Regions from separate parts of the Pelomonas nitida genome, predicted to be linked through region 2. Evidence: predicted binding sites of a transcription regulator. Region 2 holds the regulator's gene; the other holds the start of a gene.
The links. Region 2 encodes NrdR, which represses ribonucleotide reductase genes. Its sites were predicted from a motif close to CACNANATNTNGTG; they were not measured.

Region 1: the regulator NrdR is predicted to act here: its motif matches at 5,867-5,880, upstream of ACG00X_RS15920 (ribonucleoside-diphosphate reductase subunit alpha).

Annotation. Positions count from the first base shown of each region.
Region 1 is NZ_JBIGIA010000012.1:23,714-32,203, forward strand. It holds gene ACG00X_RS15905 (nSTAND1 domain-containing NTPase) at 1-149, opposite strand, end outside; gene ACG00X_RS15910 (histone) at 572-1,180, opposite strand; gene ACG00X_RS15915 (ribonucleotide-diphosphate reductase subunit beta) at 1,390-2,562, opposite strand; gene ACG00X_RS15920 (ribonucleoside-diphosphate reductase subunit alpha) at 2,720-5,635, opposite strand; gene ACG00X_RS15925 (sigma-54-dependent transcriptional regulator) at 6,127-7,581, opposite strand; gene ACG00X_RS15930 (sensor histidine kinase) at 7,578-8,490, opposite strand, start outside.
Region 2 is NZ_JBIGIA010000002.1:238,027-246,516, forward strand. It holds ZMP/ZTP riboswitch at 43-169, shown strand; gene glyA (serine hydroxymethyltransferase) at 231-1,484, shown strand; gene nrdR (transcriptional regulator NrdR) at 1,494-1,937, shown strand; gene ACG00X_RS03580 (GspH/FimT family pseudopilin) at 2,082-2,633, shown strand; gene ACG00X_RS03585 (type IV pilin protein) at 2,735-3,187, shown strand; gene ACG00X_RS03590 (pilus assembly FimT family protein) at 3,190-3,771, shown strand; gene ACG00X_RS03595 (PilW family protein) at 3,762-4,505, shown strand; gene ACG00X_RS03600 (PilX N-terminal domain-containing pilus assembly protein) at 4,502-5,794, shown strand; gene ACG00X_RS03605 (type IV pilus modification PilV family protein) at 5,807-7,126, shown strand; gene ribD (bifunctional diaminohydroxyphosphoribosylaminopyrimidine deaminase/5-amino-6-(5-phosphoribosylamino)uracil reductase RibD) at 7,165-8,208, shown strand; gene ribBA (bifunctional 3,4-dihydroxy-2-butanone-4-phosphate synthase/GTP cyclohydrolase II) at 8,233-8,490, shown strand, end outside.

The sequences.
Region 1 (8,490 bases), on a different contig from region 2:
GCTTCGCCGGGCCAGCAGGCTTGCAGCAGCGCTTCGGCGCTGACCACCTCCCCCGGCCGCCGGCACAGCGCCACGAGCACGGCCATCATGCGCGGCTCCAGCGCGACGGTCTCGTCGTCGCGCGACAGCCGCTGCGTGGCGGGGTGCACCGTCCAGTCACCGAGCCGCCAGCGCCCGCCCGGGCCTGCCGGGGAGGATGTGGCGGGACCGGGAGCGGCCTCTCGGGAACGGCCTTGCCTCGTCAGCGTCGCGGATGCCTCTGTCGTCATGCCAGTTCTGCCTTGCGTGGGCCCGGGTAGCAACGGACGACAACCGGGGCACGACAGCGACAGCGCGGGCCGCACAGCACCGCCGGCGCACCGGCTCAGGCATCATTCGCCGCCCCCTCTGCGCCCGCGTTTCCTGCCCCCTGCCTTGGCCAGACGCTCACACGCAACTCGTTGCGTGCCTGTCCACTCCAGCACGGCAGGGTCGGCTCAGGCAGACCAAAGAAAAAACCCGGCGCCGCGTGGAGCGGGCCGGGTTTCGCGGTTGAAAAAACGGGCGGCATGCCGCCCGTTCAGACCAACGCTTAGGGCTTGTTGCCGGTGGGGAAAGGCCACGCGGCTTGCGGGCTCAGCGCCGTCTTGGCGGCAGGAGCGGGCGCAGCAGCGGCAGGCTTGGCAGCAGGGGCAGGCTTGGCAGCGGCAGCCTTCTTGGGCGCAGCAGCCTTCTTTGCAGCCGGCTTCGCAGAAGCCTTCTTCACGGGCGTCGAAGCAGCCTTCTTGACGGCAACCTTCTTCACGGGCGTCGAAGCGACCTTCTTGGCCGGAGCGGCCTTCTTCGCCGGAGCAGCAGCCTTCTTCACTGCGGCCTTCTTCACGGGCGTCGCGGCAGCCTTCTTGGCGACAGCCTTCTTCACGGGCGTCGCAGCAGCCTTCTTGGCCGGAGCGGCCTTCTTCGCCGGAGCAGCAGCCTTCTTCACGGCGGCCTTCTTCACGGGCGTCGCAGCAGCCTTCTTGGCCGGAGCGGCCTTCTTCGCCGGAGCGGCAGCCTTCTTCACGACAGCCTTCTTCACGGGCGTCGCGGCGGCCTTCTTGGCCGGAGCGGCCTTCTTCGCCGGGGCTGCCTTCTTGACAGCGGCCTTCTTCACCGGGGTTGCAGCGGCCTTCTTGGCCGGCGCTTTCTTTGCAGTTGCCATGGTTTTCTCCTTGATCAAGTGGAAAAGTCACCGCTCTGTGCGGACCGGTCCGCCCAGATACGGCTATTCACCGTCCGAGAGTCGCTCAGGAGGAACGCCTCGGTACGGTGAATGGGATCGCCATGCAGCCCCGCCACCTCGAGGGTGTTGATGCGGGTTTCGCTCGGTGACTGCATTGGCCAGGTCTTGATCTTGTTAACGCCGGGACGTCAGTCCCAGCTCAATGCCCCGCCCGACTGGTACTCGATGACGCGGGTCTCGAAGAAGTTGCGTTCCTTCTTCAAGTCGATCATCTCGCTCATCCACGGGAACGGGTTCTCTTCGTTCGGGAACAGCGCCTCCAGGCCAATCTGCACGGCACGGCGATTGGCGATGAAGCGCAGGTAGCCCTTGAACATCGATGCGTTGAGGCCCAACACGCCGCGCGGCATGGTGTCCTCGGCGTAGCGGTATTCCAGTTCGACGGCCTTCAGGAACAGCGCCTTGATCTCCGCCTTGAATTCAGCCGTCCACAGATGCGGGTTCTCGAGCTTGATCTGGTTGATCAGGTCGATGCCGAAGTTGCAGTGCATGGACTCGTCGCGCAGGATGTACTGGTACTGCTCGGCCGCACCGGTCATCTTGTTCTGGCGGCCCATCGCCAGGATCTGCGTGAAGCCGACGTAGAAGAACAGGCCTTCCATCAGGCAGGCGAACACGATCAGCGACTTCAGCAGCGTCTGGTCGTTCTGCGGCGTGCCGGTCTTGAACTCGGGGTTCATGATCGCGTCGATGAACGGAATCAGGAACTCGTCCTTGTCACGGATGGACTGAACCTCGTTGTAGGCGTTGAAGATCTCGCCTTCATCCAGGCCCAGCGACTCCACGATGTACTGGTAGGCGTGCGTGTGGATGGCCTCTTCGAAGGCCTGGCGCAGCAGGAACTGGCGGGCCTCCGGCGCCGTGATGTGGCGATAGGTGCCCAGCACGATGTTGTTGGCGGCCAGCGAGTCGGCCGTGACGAAGAAGCCGAGGTTGCGCTTGATGATGCGGCGCTCGTCGTCCGTCAGACCGTTGGGGTCCTTCCAGAGCGCGATGTCGCGGCTCATGTTCACTTCCTGCGGCATCCAGTGGTTGGCGCAGGTGGCGAGGTACTTTTCCCACGCCCACTTGTACTTGAACGGCACCAGCTGGTTGACGTCGGTCTGGCCGTTGATGATGCGCTTGTCGGCGACGCGCACGCGACGCGCGGTCGCCGATTCACCAGACAGTTGGGGAGCGGGAGTCGAGACGCTGGCGGCTTCGCGCGAGGCCATCGTGGATGGCGTCGCCGAAGGCATGGCTGCGAGGGGCTTCGCAGCAGAGTTATCAGTGGACTTCAGGTCTTCGTCCCAATCCAGCATGGTGAGCTTCCTATCACTTCGAATTATCGGCAGTGCTTGCGCAAATCAACAAGAACTAGCACAGGCTATTTGCATCAATCACGCAAAGTTTGTTGCGTGAGGGCATCGAAAACCGGCGGCATCCACTTGTCTATACAAGCAGATGCCACCGTTCCGATTACTGGCAGGCCTCGCAACCCGGGTCGTCGATGGCGCAGAACTTCATGTCCGTGGCGGGCAGTTCAGGCTCGACAACCGCGACCGGCGCCACCGCTGCGGCCATGACCGGCGCCGCAGCAGCCGACACGGCATTGAGCTGGCCCGACCGCGTGACCGTGCTCTTCTCGGCCTGCGTCGCGCTGATGGTGCGCAGGTAGTAGGTCGTCTTCAGGCCGCGTTGCCACGCGAGCTTGTAGGTCTCGTCGAGCTTCTTGCCCGACGCGCCGGCCATGTAGATGTTCAGGCTCTGCGCCTGGTCGATCCACTTCTGGCGGCGCGCGCCGGCTTCGATGAGCCACGAGGTGTCGACCTCGAACGCCGTCGCGTACAGGGCCTTGATGTCCTCGGGCACGCGGTCGATGCGGCGCAGCGAGCCGTCGAAGTGCTTGAGGTCCATGACCATCACGTCGTCCCACAGGCCCAGCGCCTTCAGGTCACGCACCAGCGATTCGTTGATGACCGTGAACTCGCCCGACAGGTTGGACTTCACCGACAGGTTGCCGAAGCAGGGCTCGATGGACGCGTCCACGCCGATGATGTTGGAGATGGTCGCGGTCGGCGCGATGGCCACGCAGTTGCTGTTGCGCATGCCGTGGGCGGCGATACGGCCGCGCAGCGCATCCCAGTCCAGCGACGTCGAGCGGTCGACATCGACGTAACCGCCGCGGGCCTCGGCCAGCAGGTCCAGCGAGTCGATCGGCAGGATGCCGCGGTCCCACAGCGAACCCTTGTAGGACGAGTAGCGGCCGCGCTCCTCAGCCAGCTCGGTCGAGGCCCAGTACGCGTGGTAGCAGACGGCTTCCATCGAGCGGTCGGCGAACTCCACCGCGGCCTGCGAGGCGTACGGCGTGCGCAGCGCATACAGCGCGTCCTGGAAGCCCATGATGCCCAGACCCACCGGGCGGTGGCGCAGGTTGGAGTCACGTGCCTTCTTGACGGCGTAGTAGTTGATGTCGATGACGTTGTCGAGCATGCGCATCGCGGTGCGCACCGTCTTCTTCAGCTTGGCCTGGTCGATGGCACCGTCCTTCAAGTGCTGCGACAGGTTCACGGAACCGAGGTTGCAGACGGCGATCTCGCTGTCGTTGGTGTTCAGCGTGATCTCGGTGCACAGGTTGGACGAGTGCACCACGCCCACGTGCTGCTGCGGGCTGCGCACGTTGCAGGCGTCCTTGAATGTGATCCAGGGATGGCCCGTCTCGAACAGCATCGACAGCATCTTGCGCCACAGATCCTTGGCCTGCATGCGCTTGAACAGCTTGATCTCGCCGGCGTCTGCCTTGCGCTCGTACTCGACGTAGGCCTTCTCGAAGGCGGCGCCGAACAGGTCGTGCAGGTCCGGGCAGGTGCTGGGGCTGAACAGCGTCCAGTCACCGCCTTCGATGACGCGCTTCATGAACAGGTCGGGAATCCAGTTCGCCGTGTTCATGTCGTGCGTACGGCGGCGGTCGTCGCCGGTGTTCTTACGCAGGTCCAGGAACTCTTCGATGTCCAGGTGCCAGGTTTCCAGGTAGGCGCAGACGGCACCCTTGCGCTTGCCGCCCTGGTTCACGGCCACGGCCGTGTCGTTGACGACCTTCAGGAACGGCACGACGCCTTGCGACTTGCCGTTGGTGCCCTTGATGTGGCTGCCGAGCGCGCGCACCGGCGTCCAGTCGTTGCCCAGGCCGCCCGCGAACTTGGACAGCAGCGCGTTCTCCTTCAGCGCTTCGTAGATGCCGTCCAGGTCGTCGCTGACCGTGGTCAAGTAGCAGCTGGACAGCTGCGAGCGGCGCGTGCCGCTGTTGAACAGCGTCGGCGTGGAGCTCATGAAGTCGAAGCTCGACAGCACTTCGTAGAACTCGATGGCGCGGGCTTCGCGGTCGATCTCGTTCAGCGCCAGGCCCATGGCCACGCGCATGAAGAAGGCCTGCGGCATCTCGATGCGCTCGTCGGCGATGTGCAGGAAGTAGCGGTCGTACAGCGTCTGCAGACCCAGGTAGTCGAACTGCAGGTCGCGATCGGCCTTCAGCGCGGCGCCCAGCCTGGCCAGGTCGTATTGGCCCAGCTTCTCGTCGAGCAGCTCGGCGGCAATGCCCGTCCGGATGTAGCCGGGGAAGTACTCGGCGTAGCGCGTCTGCATCTCGGCCTGCGTCACCTCGACGCCGATGATCTCGCGGCGGATGGTGTGCAGCAGCAGGCGCGCGGTGGCGCGGCTGTAGCCCGGGTCTTTCTCGATCAGCGTGCGCGCAGCCAGGATCGCGGCCTTGTAGACCTCGTCGATCGCGACGCCGTCGTACAGGTTGCGCTGCGTCTCGGCCAGCACGGGCTCGGGACGCACGTCGGCGCCGAGGTTCTCGCAGGCCGACGCGATCAGCGACTTCAGCTGGGCCAGATCCAGCGGGCGGCGCTCGCCGCGGTCCACCACCATCAGCGCCGGCTCGGCCGCGCGGGCGGCCTCGCCGTGGGCGGCGCGCTCCTGCGCGCGGCGCTCGCGGTACAGCACGTAGGCGCGGGCCACCTCGTGATTGCTGCTGCGCATCAGACCGAGCTCGACCTGATCCTGCACATCCTCGATGTGGAAGGTGCCACCGCTCGGGCGCGAGCGCAGCAACGCACGCACGACGTTCTGGGTCAGCTGCTCCACGGTCTCGCGCACGCTCGCCGAAGCTGCACCGCTGGTGCCATGCACGGCCAGGAATGCTTTCATCAGCGCGACGGCGATCTTGCTGGGCTCGAACGACACCACCGCGCCGTTGCGGCGAATGATCTGGTAGGCCTGGTAAGACGACGGCATGGTGCCGGCAGTAGCGGTAGCGTCGGATCCAAACGCGTCCGGGGACACCGGGGAGAGCGAGGCGTCGGGGGCCTGACCCGTGGCGGCTTCATGCTGCATGAGGGGATCCTTTATCGAGAAATGACGGGCAAATGCGCGGCGGCAACCCACAAGAGGGTTGGCGCATCGGGGTGAGCTGGGTTGGAGGGAGTTCGTCCCCGCCGGGCCATCGCCAGGCCGGCATTCCGGCTGGACCCTCGACAGCAAGGCCGCGGTGGCCTTGCCACTGCGCACTGCGATTCCGAGGAGATGGTCATGGGGTCGACTGGGTCAGCAGGATATCACGAAGGACACTATATCTATGGCCCCGCCGCCCCTCAAGCACTACCGCTAGTGTCACCACATCATCTATGGGTTGCCACAAAAACAAGCACACCACCGCGTACAGCACGATCGCATCGGGGTTCCTCATCACGACCCCGCATCCACACTGGGCTGGCGGGCCGAAACGCTCGCCAGGCCGCATCGATGCTGCATTTCCGGCGCGGGCCCGCAACCGCATTTGCAGGTCGCCCAGGATTCAAGCCGGGCAAATCCCGAGGTCGATGTCTTCAGCTGTCGCCGGCCGAAATGCCCAGTCGCGCCATGCGATAGCGGATCTGGCGCAGCGACAGGCCGAGGCTGGCCGCAGCCGCCGTGCGATTGAAGCGATGCTGCTCCAGCGCGCGCAGCAGAATGGCTCGCTCCACATCGTCGAGATACACCGCCAGATCGCTTGGCAATTGCTCCGGCAGAGACAGCCCCTCGGCAGGCGCCTCAGCCAGCAGCGGCGTGGCCAGTGCCGCAAACTGCGACTCGCTTTGTTCGTCGTCCAGCACGGCATCAGGCAGGCCGAGGTCGTCGGGCCCGATCCACTCGCCACCCGCCAACGCCAGCGCGCGGTGCAGCAGGTTCTCCAGCTCCCGCACATTGCCGGGGAAGGCATAGCGAGACAGCGTCTGCAGCGCGCTGGCCGTCAGGCGCGGCGTGGGCGACACGCCGGCGTCCTGCGCGATGCGCGCGAGCACGCGTTCGCTGATGAGGCCCAGATCCTCCAGCCGCTCACGCAGCGGCGGCACCCGGATCTGGATGACGTTCAGCCGGTAGAACAAGTCCTGCCGAAAGCGCCCACCCGCCACCTCGGCCGCAAGATCCTTGTGCGTCGCACTGAGGATGCGGACATTGATGGGCGTTTCGGCCGTGGCCCCCACCGGGCGCACCGATCGTTCCTGGATGACCCGCAGCAGCTTGCTCTGCATGGCCAGCGGCAGGTCGCCGATCTCGTCGAGGAACAGCGTGCCGCCATCGGACGCCTGGAAGAAGCCCTCGCGGTCCTCGTTCGCGCCGGTGAACGCGCCCTTGCGATAGCCGAAGAACTCGGCCTCCAGCAGGTTCTCCGGAATGGCGCCGCAGTTCACCGCGACGAAGCGCTGCGCCGCGCGCGCGCCATGGTCGTGGATGGCGCGCGCCACCAACTCCTTGCCGGTGCCGGATTCGCCGTGCACCAGCACCGGCGCCATGCTGCGCGCGACCTTGTCGATCAGCGAGCGCACCGCGTGAATGGCTGGCGAGCGCCCCACCAGCCGCTGCGAGGTGGACGGCGCCACCGCCGTGTCGCCGCCTGCTGCGGCGCCGGCCCCCTTGGCCGCAGGCTCGCGCCCCAGCGCCGAGGCGACGACCAGACGGAACTGGCGCAGGTCCACGGGCTTGGTCAGGTAATCGAAGGCACCGGCCTTCAGTGCCTCGACGGCGTTCTCCGCCGACCCGAACGCCGTGATGACGATGGCCTTCTCGGGCCGCGCGGCCTGCTCCAGCCAGCGCAGCACCGCCAGGCCCGAGCCGTCGGGTAGCTTCATGTCGGTGATGACGGCGCTGTACTGGTGATCGGCGAGTTGCTCCAACGCCTCGGCCACGGAGCCGGCGCTGTCGATCTCGTAGCCTTCGCGCAGCAAGGTGAGCTCGTAGAGCGTGCGCAGGTCCGGCTCGTCGTCGATGACCAGCAGTCGTGCGGGAGAGGCAGTCGTCATGAAAAGCTCGGTAGAGCAGCGCCCGGCATGCGCAGGCGCACGCTGAATTCATTGGCCGCGCCGTCGGCGGCGCGGCGGTAGTCGATGCGTCCGCCGTGGCGCTCGCACAGCTCACGGCAAATATAGAGGCCCAGGCCGGAGCCGCGGCTGCGCGTCGAGAAGAAGGGCTCGAACAGATGGCGCTCGACATCCGGCGGCACGGGCGCCCCGGCGCTGCGAACCACCAGAACAAGCACATCGCCGTCGCGCGCCAGCCGCACGCGCACGGCGCCAACGCCGTCGTCGGCATGGCGCAGCGCGTTGTCCAGCAGGTTGACCAGCACGCGGCGCAGGTGCTCGGCGTCGAACAGGCCCGGCATGCCCGGCAGGTCGATCTGCAGCTGAAAGCGGCTCCTGGCGCCGAGCTGCAGGCCGTTGACACCGGCCCAGTCCACGCAGGTCTCGTGCACCAGCTCGCTGACATCCAGCACCTGCGTGTCGGGCTGCACGCCGGGCGCGACCTCGGTCACGTCGTCCACCAGTCGCTTGAGGCGTTGCACGTTGGACGCGACCATGCGGGTCAGCGGCTCGGCGCGCATGCCGGCCACATCCTCGGCGATCAGCGCGTTCGCCTGGGCGATGGCGGCCAGCGGATTGCGGATCTCGTGCGCAATGCCCGCCGACACACGCCCCATCGCCGCGAGCTTTTCCTGCCGCGTACGCGCGAGCAGATCGCGGTTGTCCTCCAGGAAGATCACGCACAACTCCTCGCTGCCGCCGCGCTGCCGCGTGAAGCGAAGCCGCAGCCGCAGGCTGCGCGACGCCCCGCCTTCCATGGGCATCGAGACATCCATCTCCGTGCGGTTGCCCAGGATGTAGGCCTCTTCCAGTGCCTGCACCAACGGCAGCCAGTCGGCGCGCTCGCGCAGC
Region 2 (8,490 bases):
CGCCGGCAAGTGTGGGCGACGAGTCGCCGCAGACATTACACTGGCCGCTCACGCGACTGGCGATCAGGGTCACCCAGCTGACCCGAGGTGGGTCACCACCGGGGAGCGTGAGGCGGTTGTCAGTTGTCTGCGTGACAGCCGCTTTCAGCCGTTCGCCTGGGCAGCCCAGTGTCGTCACGCCTGCTCGTGAGCGCCTGGGATTCATCGCCTGACCTTCGGAAGCACGAGCCATGTTTGACCGCACCACCTCCACCCTCGCCCTGGTCGACCCCGAACTCTGGACCGCCGTCCAGAACGAGACCCGCCGCCAGGAAGACCACATCGAGCTGATCGCCAGCGAGAACTACACCTCGCCGGCCGTCATGCAGGCCCAGGGCAGCCAGCTGACCAACAAGTACGCCGAAGGCTACCCGGGCAAGCGCTATTACGGCGGCTGCGAGTACGTCGACGTCGCCGAGCAACTGGCCATCGACCGCGTCAAGCAACTGTTCGGCGCCGAGTTCGCCAACGTGCAGCCCAACTCCGGCTCGCAGGCCAACCAGGGCGTGTTCTTCGCGCTGCTGCAGCCCGGCGACACCATCATGGGCATGAGCCTGGCCGAAGGCGGCCACCTGACGCACGGCATGGCGCTGAACATGAGCGGCAAGTGGTTCAACGTCATCTCCTACGGCCTGAACGCCAAGGAAGAGATCGACTACGACGCCATGGAAGCCCTGGCCCGCGAGAAGAAGCCCAAGCTCATCATCGCCGGCGCCTCGGCCTACTCGCTGCGCATCGACTTCGAGCGCTTCGGCAAGATCGCCAAGGAGATCGGCGCCTATTTCATGGTCGACATGGCGCACTACGCCGGCCTGATCGCCGCGGGCGCCTACCCGAATCCCCTGCCCCACGCCGACGTCGTCACGTCCACCACGCACAAGAGCCTGCGTGGCCCGCGTGGCGGCATCATCCTGACGAACAAGGAAGACATCGCCAAGAAGATCAACTCGGCCATCTTCCCCGGCATCCAGGGCGGCCCGCTGATGCACGTCATCGCCGGCAAGGCCGTGGCCTTCAAGGAAGCGCTGACGCCGGAGTTCAAGGCCTACCAGGAACAGGTCGTCAAGAACGCCAAGGTGCTGGCCGAGACGCTGATCGAGCGTGGCCTGCGCATCGTCTCCGGCGGCACGGAAAGCCACGTCATGCTGGTCGACCTGCGCCCCAAGAACCTGACCGGCAAGGAAGCCGAGGCCATCCTGGGCGCCGCCCACATGACCTGCAACAAGAACGGCATCCCGAACGACCCGCAAAAGCCCATGGTCACCAGCGGCATCCGCCTGGGCACGCCGGCCATGACGACGCGCGGCTTCAAGGAAGAGCAGGTGCGTGCCACCGCCCACCTGATCGCCGACGTGCTCGACAAGCCGCACGACGAAGCCAATCTGGCCGCCGTGCGCGAGAAGGTGGCCGCGCTGACGGCCGCCTTCCCGGTGTACCGCGGCTGATCGGCCCCGATGCGCTGCCCGTTCTGCTCTCACACCGAAACCCAGGTCTCCGAGACCCGAGAGTCGGACGAGGGCGATGTCGTCCGGCGCCGGCGCCGCTGCCTGTCCTGCGACAAGCGCTTCACGACCTATGAACGGGCGGACATCGCCCTGCCCTCGGTCGTCAAGAAAGACGGGCGGCGCGCCGATTTCGACTCCAGCAAGCTGCGTGCGTCCATGCAGCTGGCGCTGCGCAAGCGGCCGGTCAGCGTCGAGCAGATCGACGCCGCACTGAACCGCATCGAGGAAAAGCTGCTGGCCAGCGGCGCCCGCGAGATCGCGTCCACGCGGCTGGGTGAACTGGTCATGCGCGAGCTCAAGCGCATCGACAAGGTCGCTTACGTGCGCTTCGCGTCCGTCTACCGCAGCTTCGAGGACGTCGACGAGTTCCGTCAGCTGATCCGGGAAATTTAACCCGGGGTTTCCCTATCCCGCTTCGGAGGGAGCCCGGGGGAGCCGGGCTGCGGCATCCCCCACCGCCCCACCCTTGGGGGTAAAGACCGGCCGGCAGCGGCTTCCTAGAGTTCGTACATCGCCAACGAACCGCAGGGAGCCACCATGAACACCAGCCGCACCACCGGTCGTCGCAACCAGCGTGGATTCACGCTGGTCGAGTTGTTCACCTGCCTCGGCATCGCCACCGCCCTGCTCAGCCAGGCCTTGCCCAGCCTGAGCAAGCTGCGCCAGGAGCGGGCGCTGCGCGCCACGTCCGAGGCGCTCGCCAGCGACCTGCGGTTCGCACGCAGCGAAGCCGCCCGCATGGGCGAAGCCGTCCAGTTCCGCATCAGCCGCAAGGGTGCCGAATCCTGCTACGTGCTGCACACGGGCGCGCGCAATGACTGCGACTGCGCGGGCGGCCAGGCTGTCTGCAAGGCGCCGGGCAGCAACATCATCAAGGCAGAGTGGCTGCCGACCCACCAACCCATGCGGCTGAGCAGCAACGCGGAGAACCTGCAGTTCCAGCATCGGCAGGGGCTGGTGACGCAGACCGGCAGCATCGAGCTGAAGCTGGACAACGGCCCGGGCATCCGTCAGGTCGTCGCGCTGACCGGGCGCGTGCGCAGCTGCTCCACGGGCACCAAATTGCCCGGCATGAACTTGTGTTCCTGAGCCCCCGCATTCGCGGTGACGGCGACAAGCGGTAGTCAAGACCCGACAAGCGGATTTTCTGTAACCTTTGGTGAGCATCAGAAACTCAAAATGACATCGCCATGCGCCCCGCCACCAGTCATCGACGCCGCGGATTCACGCTCATCGAGCTGATGATCGCGGTCGTCATCGTCGGCATCCTGGCGGCGATCGCGTACCCCAACCTCGTGTCGTACATCCAGCGCAGCCGCCGCGCAGACGCCGTCGCCGAGCTGAGTTCCATCGTGCAAGCGCAGGAGCGCTATCGCTCCAACAACACCGCCTATGCCAGCGCGCTGACGACCGTGGGTTTCAGTGGCGCCACCAAGTATTACGACTACACGCTGGAGTCCGTCTCGGAGCCAGCCTTCGTCGCCGGCTACCAGGTCACGGCCCGGCCCAAATCGGACAGCGCGCAAGCTGGCGACGCCCAGGACTGCGCAACCTTGAGCGTGCGGCTCGAGGGCTCGGTGTTCAAGTACCTCGCCACGGGCTCCGGCGACCGGGTCACGTCGGACCTCTGCTGGGCGCACTGAGCATGAAGCGCGCCGCACAGCACCGCTCCGTTGTCGGCGTGACGCTGGTTGAGATGGCCGTCGCCGTCATCGTGCTGAGCGTGATCGTCGCGGTGGCGGTGCCGTCGTTCAGCAGCTTGATAGAACGTCGCCGCATCATCGCCACCGCCGGTGAGATCGCCAGCATCATTGCCTTTGCGCGCACCGAAGCCAACGCCGTCAACGCGCCGTTCAACCTGCATCTCGAAGCGGTGCCGGCGAACATCACCGACTTTGGCAGTTGCATCCGCGTGAGCGCCGGCAGAAACGACACCTGCCAATGCAATCTGGCCAGGGCATGCCGAATCGGCGACGCCAAGGTGCTGAGGGAGTTGCTGCTGCCGCGCGGCAACTCCGTCAGCTTTGCCGCAACCGCGGACTGGGGGGGGAGAACGGGGGTCGTCAGCTTCGTCCGTGACCCTCGCCTGACTGACGTCGAGAACCTCGTCGTGACGGTCAGCGGCGCCCGCACGGGTGCCCGCCTCGCCGTTCAGTACAGCAACGCCGGGCGGGTTCGCACCTGTTCACCCGACGGCAGCATCGGTGGGTTCCCGGTATGCAGCTGAAGCGCTTCACGCAACGAGGCCTGAGCCTCGTGGAGCTGATGGTGGGCATCACCATCGGGCTCATCGTCAGCGCTGCGGCGGCGGTGCTGGCGGTCAACCAGATCAACGAGCACCGCCGGCTGATGCTGGAGACGCAGATCCAGCAGGACTTGCGTACCGCCGCCGACCTCCTCCAGCAAGACCTGCGCCGCGCCGGTTTTCGGGGCAATTCGGAGCTCGGTGTGTGGGCTCCGCCGTCTGGCGACGGCTCGTTGAACCAGCAGGCTGCCCTTGCGGCGTCGGCCAGCCAGTTCGCCGAGATGGCCAGGACCGACAACAACGCCGGCCGCTCGCTGACCTACCGCTACGCCCGCGGCGCCTACAGCGCTACCGGCAGCGTGCGTGACAACGAGAACTTCGGCTTCCGCTGGGACCGCGCAAGCAAAACCTTGTACTTGATGATCGGCTTGGCCAGCGGGCAGCCCAACTGGCAGCCGATCACCGACCCCGACGCAGTCAAGATCACCGACTTCACCATCGACCTGGATGAACTGCAGGCCACGGACGTCGGTGACTTCTGCGACCAGCCCTGTGACCCGCCCACGGCAGGCGCTGCGGCCTGCCCGCGGCATGTGGTTCGCCAGGTGCGGTTCAGGATCGACGCCGAGGCCGCCCACGACAGCCGGGTCAAGCGCACGCTGACTGGTGTTGAGCGCCTGCGCGCGGACAAGATCGTCGGAGCCTGCCCGGCATGAACACGCGCCGCACACCGTTCAGGAGCCAGACGGGGGCCGCCACGCTGGTCGTCGTCATGGTGCTGTTCCTCGTGATGGCCTTGCTCGCGGCCTATGCCAACCGCAGCCTGCTGTTCGAGCAACGCATGGCCAGCAGCTACTACCGCGCCAGCCTGTCACAGGAAGTGGCGGAAGCCGGCGTCGAGTGGACGCTGGCCCAGCTCAACGGCACCGGTGTGGACGGTGCCTGCACACCGCTCGCCAACGGTGGGCAGCGCTTCGTCGATCGCTACCTGACCGTGAACGCTTCGGATCGAAGCATCACCGCCAGGTCGAGCGACAACGGCGGGATCATCGACTGCGCCCGCAACGTCGCAGGCCAAGGCTGGACGTGCCGGTGCGCTGATGCGAGTTCCGCCCACACCGCCCAGACGAGCGTCAACGCGCCAGGCTTCACGCCCAGCTTCGGCGTGCTCTTCGATAACCGTGGGCGCGGGGGCACGGTGCTGCTGAACGTGCAGTCCTGCACGGACAGCGTCGTCGATCGGTGCAACCTCGGCATCGTGGAGCGCACCTTCGTCAGCAAAAACCAGCTTTCGGGCATCCTGCTGAAGGTCGAATTGGCGCTGGTCAGCGCGGTGCGCACGCCGCCGGCCTCCGCGCTGACCGTGCGCGGCGACATCCGCTCGACTGGCGCGGGCCTGGGCCTGCACAACAGCGATGCACGTGCCGCAGGGCTGCTGGCCACGCTGGGCGGCAGCTGGACGGGCAAGATCGATGCGCGGCTGGAAACCGTGCCCGGCGCGGCGACGAGCCAGGCCGTCCTGCAGAACGACGAGAGCCTTCAGCGCGCGGCCAGTGCGGACGACGTGTTCAAGATGTTCATGGGCGCCAGCGTGAGCCGCTACCCGACGCACCCGGCGCTGCGCACGGTCACCTGCGATGCCGACTGCTCCGACGCCATCGACACCGCCTACAAGGCCGGGCAACGCATCCTGTGGATAGACGGCGACATGACCCTCGCCACCAGCCGGACGCTGGCCCAGCTGTCCGACCCCGTGCTCATCATCGCCAGCGGCCGGGTGACGCTCAGCGGGCCGATGCAGATCAACGGCATGCTCGTCGCCAAGGGCGACCTGGATTGGGCCAACACGGCCGGCGTGCCCTCGGTGGTCAACGGCATCGTGCTGGTCGGCGGCGACATGACGTCGGCGGGCCCGGTGGACATCGTCTACCAGCAAACGGTGGCGGATCAGATGCGCAACCGCCTGGGCAGCTATGTGCGCATACCGGGCGGCTGGATCGACTGAAGGCGGTGCAACATGGCCATCAACCCGCGCTTCCCCTGCCGCAAGCTGATCGCTCCGCATCAACGCGGCGTCACGCTGATCGAAGCGCTGGTCGCGCTGCTGGTCATGTCTTTCGGCATGGTGGCGCTGGTCGGCCTGCAAGGCAACCTGCGCCGCAGCGGCGACCTGGCCAAGCAACGCAGCGAAGCCATGCGCATTGCGCAGGCGGAAATGGCCACCGTGCGCGCGTTCTCGGTGCTCGCCAAGCCCGCCAGCGCGGCGTCCAGCGTTCGCGACTATGACAACGACATCGTCACCGTGGCGTCGAGAACGGCTGCTCTGGACAACGCCAACGCGACCTTCCTGCTGTCGCGCACCGTGACGCCGCTGATCCAGAACTCGGACGAACCACGGGCCAAGACCGTCAGCGTCACCGTGTCTTGGAACGACCGCAGCGGCGCCGCGCAGTCCCTGCTGCTGGACACCATCGTGTCGCGGACCGACCCCGTCTACGGCGTCGCCCTCGGCGTCACGCCACCAACGAACGGCGTGCGCCAGCCCGACAAGCGCAACCCCGTCGTGCCGACCTCGGCCACGGACCTGGGCAATGGCAGCAGCGTGTTTCGCCCCAACGCCAGCCAAGTGCGGGTCTGGGTGTTCAACAACATCACCGGCGTCATCACCGGGCGCTGCGAGATCCCGGTGGGCACTGCGCTGACGAGCCTGACACCCAGCAGCATCGATTCCTGCGACAACAGCACCATCGGCTATCTCGCAAGCGGGACCATCCGCTTCTCGACGCTGGACGCGCCCGATCCCTCAGCCCCGGAGGCCGACGCCCTGCCCCAGCCGTTGTCGGCCAAGCTGGAGCTCAGCCCCAGCCAGTTCAAGAACAAAGAGGAGACGGCGCTCGCTCCCGGCGGGAACGACTATCCCTCGCCCAACCACGAGTGCTACAGCGATGCGCCGCCCGCCAGCACACCCCGGCAGAAGATGGTGAACTACTTCTGCATCGTCTACCCCAACTCGCAGCGCAACTGGTGGGGCCAGATCCTGTTGACCGGGCTGTCGGTGGGCACCGACAGCGGGCAATACAAGGTATGCCGCTACAGCGCCGACTACAACGGCAACGGCTATACCTACCGCACCATCTCCACGCGGCCGGGCTTCCTGGTCGACAACGAGGAACACCCGCAGACCTATCTCGGCGTCACGTATTCGTTGACACGCCAGAATTTCCTCGTGATGCCGGGCAAGGCCAGCGCGCGCTGCCCGGTGTTGCCCGCCGACGTCGAAGCCAGCCGCTTCGTCGACTACTCGACCTACCAGATCCAGCCGGCGCCCGCGCCGTGAGCCCATCCCGCGGAGCCGCAGCTGGCTAGACTGGGCGGATGCCCGCTCCCGACTTTCCCGACGCCGCCCCCGCGGCATTCACTCGTGCGCTTGCGCTGGCCACCCAAGCCATCGGTTTGACCGACCCCAACCCGCGCGTCGGGTGCATCATCCTCGCTGCCGACGGGCGGGAACTCGGCGCCGGCCACACGCAGGCGGCCGGCCAGGCCCATGCCGAAGTCATGGCACTGCGCGACGCCGCCGCGCGCGGGCATGACGTGCGCGGCGCCACCGCCGTCGTCACGCTCGAGCCCTGTTCACATCATGGCCGCACGCCGCCCTGCTGCGACGCCTTGATCGCGGCCGGCATTGCCCGCGTCATGGTGGCCGTGCAGGACCCCAACCCCCAGGTTGCCGGCCAGGGCGTGGATCGGCTGCGCGCCGCTGGCATCGACGTCCAACTGGCCGACGCGGGCGTCGCCGACGCCGCCCGCGAGCTCAACATCGGTTTTTTCTCCCGCATGCAACGCGGCCGCCCGTTCGTGCGGCTGAAGTCGGCCATCTCGCTGGACGGCCGCACGGCGCTGCCCGACGGCCGCAGCCAATGGATCACCGGCGAGGCCGCCCGCACGGACGGCCACGCCTGGCGCCGCCGGGCTGGTGCCGTACTGACCGGCATCGGCACCGTGCTGGCCGACGACCCACGGCTGGATGTGCGGCTCGTGCCCACGCCGAAGCAGCCCTTGCGCCTGGTGCTCGATCCACAGCAGCGCCTGCCGGCGGGTGCGCGCATCCTGCAACCGCCCGGCGAGGCCCGTGTCATCGGCCCGGGCCGGGCGGATCTCCCGGCGCTGCTGGATGACCTCGGTCGCCAGGGCATCAATGAGTTGCACGTGGAGGCCGGGCCGACGCTGTCGGGCGCCTTCCTCGACGCCGGGCTCGTCGACGAGCTGCTCATCTACCAGGCGCCGATGCTGATCGGCGAAGGCCGGCCGCTCGCTGCGCTGGCGCCGTTGGCCGGGTTGCAACAGGCCAGACGCTGGCAACTGGTGGAAGCCACACCCGTGGGCCAGGATCTGCGGCTGAGACTGCGCCCGGCCTAGGGTCGCCACCTACAATCCGTGGTTATGCCCATCTCTCCCATTCCTGAGCTGGTCGCCGAGATGGCGGCCGGCCGCATGGTCATCCTGGTCGACGAAGAAGACCGCGAAAACGAGGGTGATCTCGTCCTCGCGGCGGATCTGGTCACGCCGGAGGCCATCAACTTCATGGCCAAGTACGGCCGCGGCCTGATCTGCCTGACGCTGCCGCGCGAGCATTGCGAGCGGCTGAACCTGCCGCCAATGACCAGCCGCAATGGCGCGCAGCACGGCACGGCCTTCACC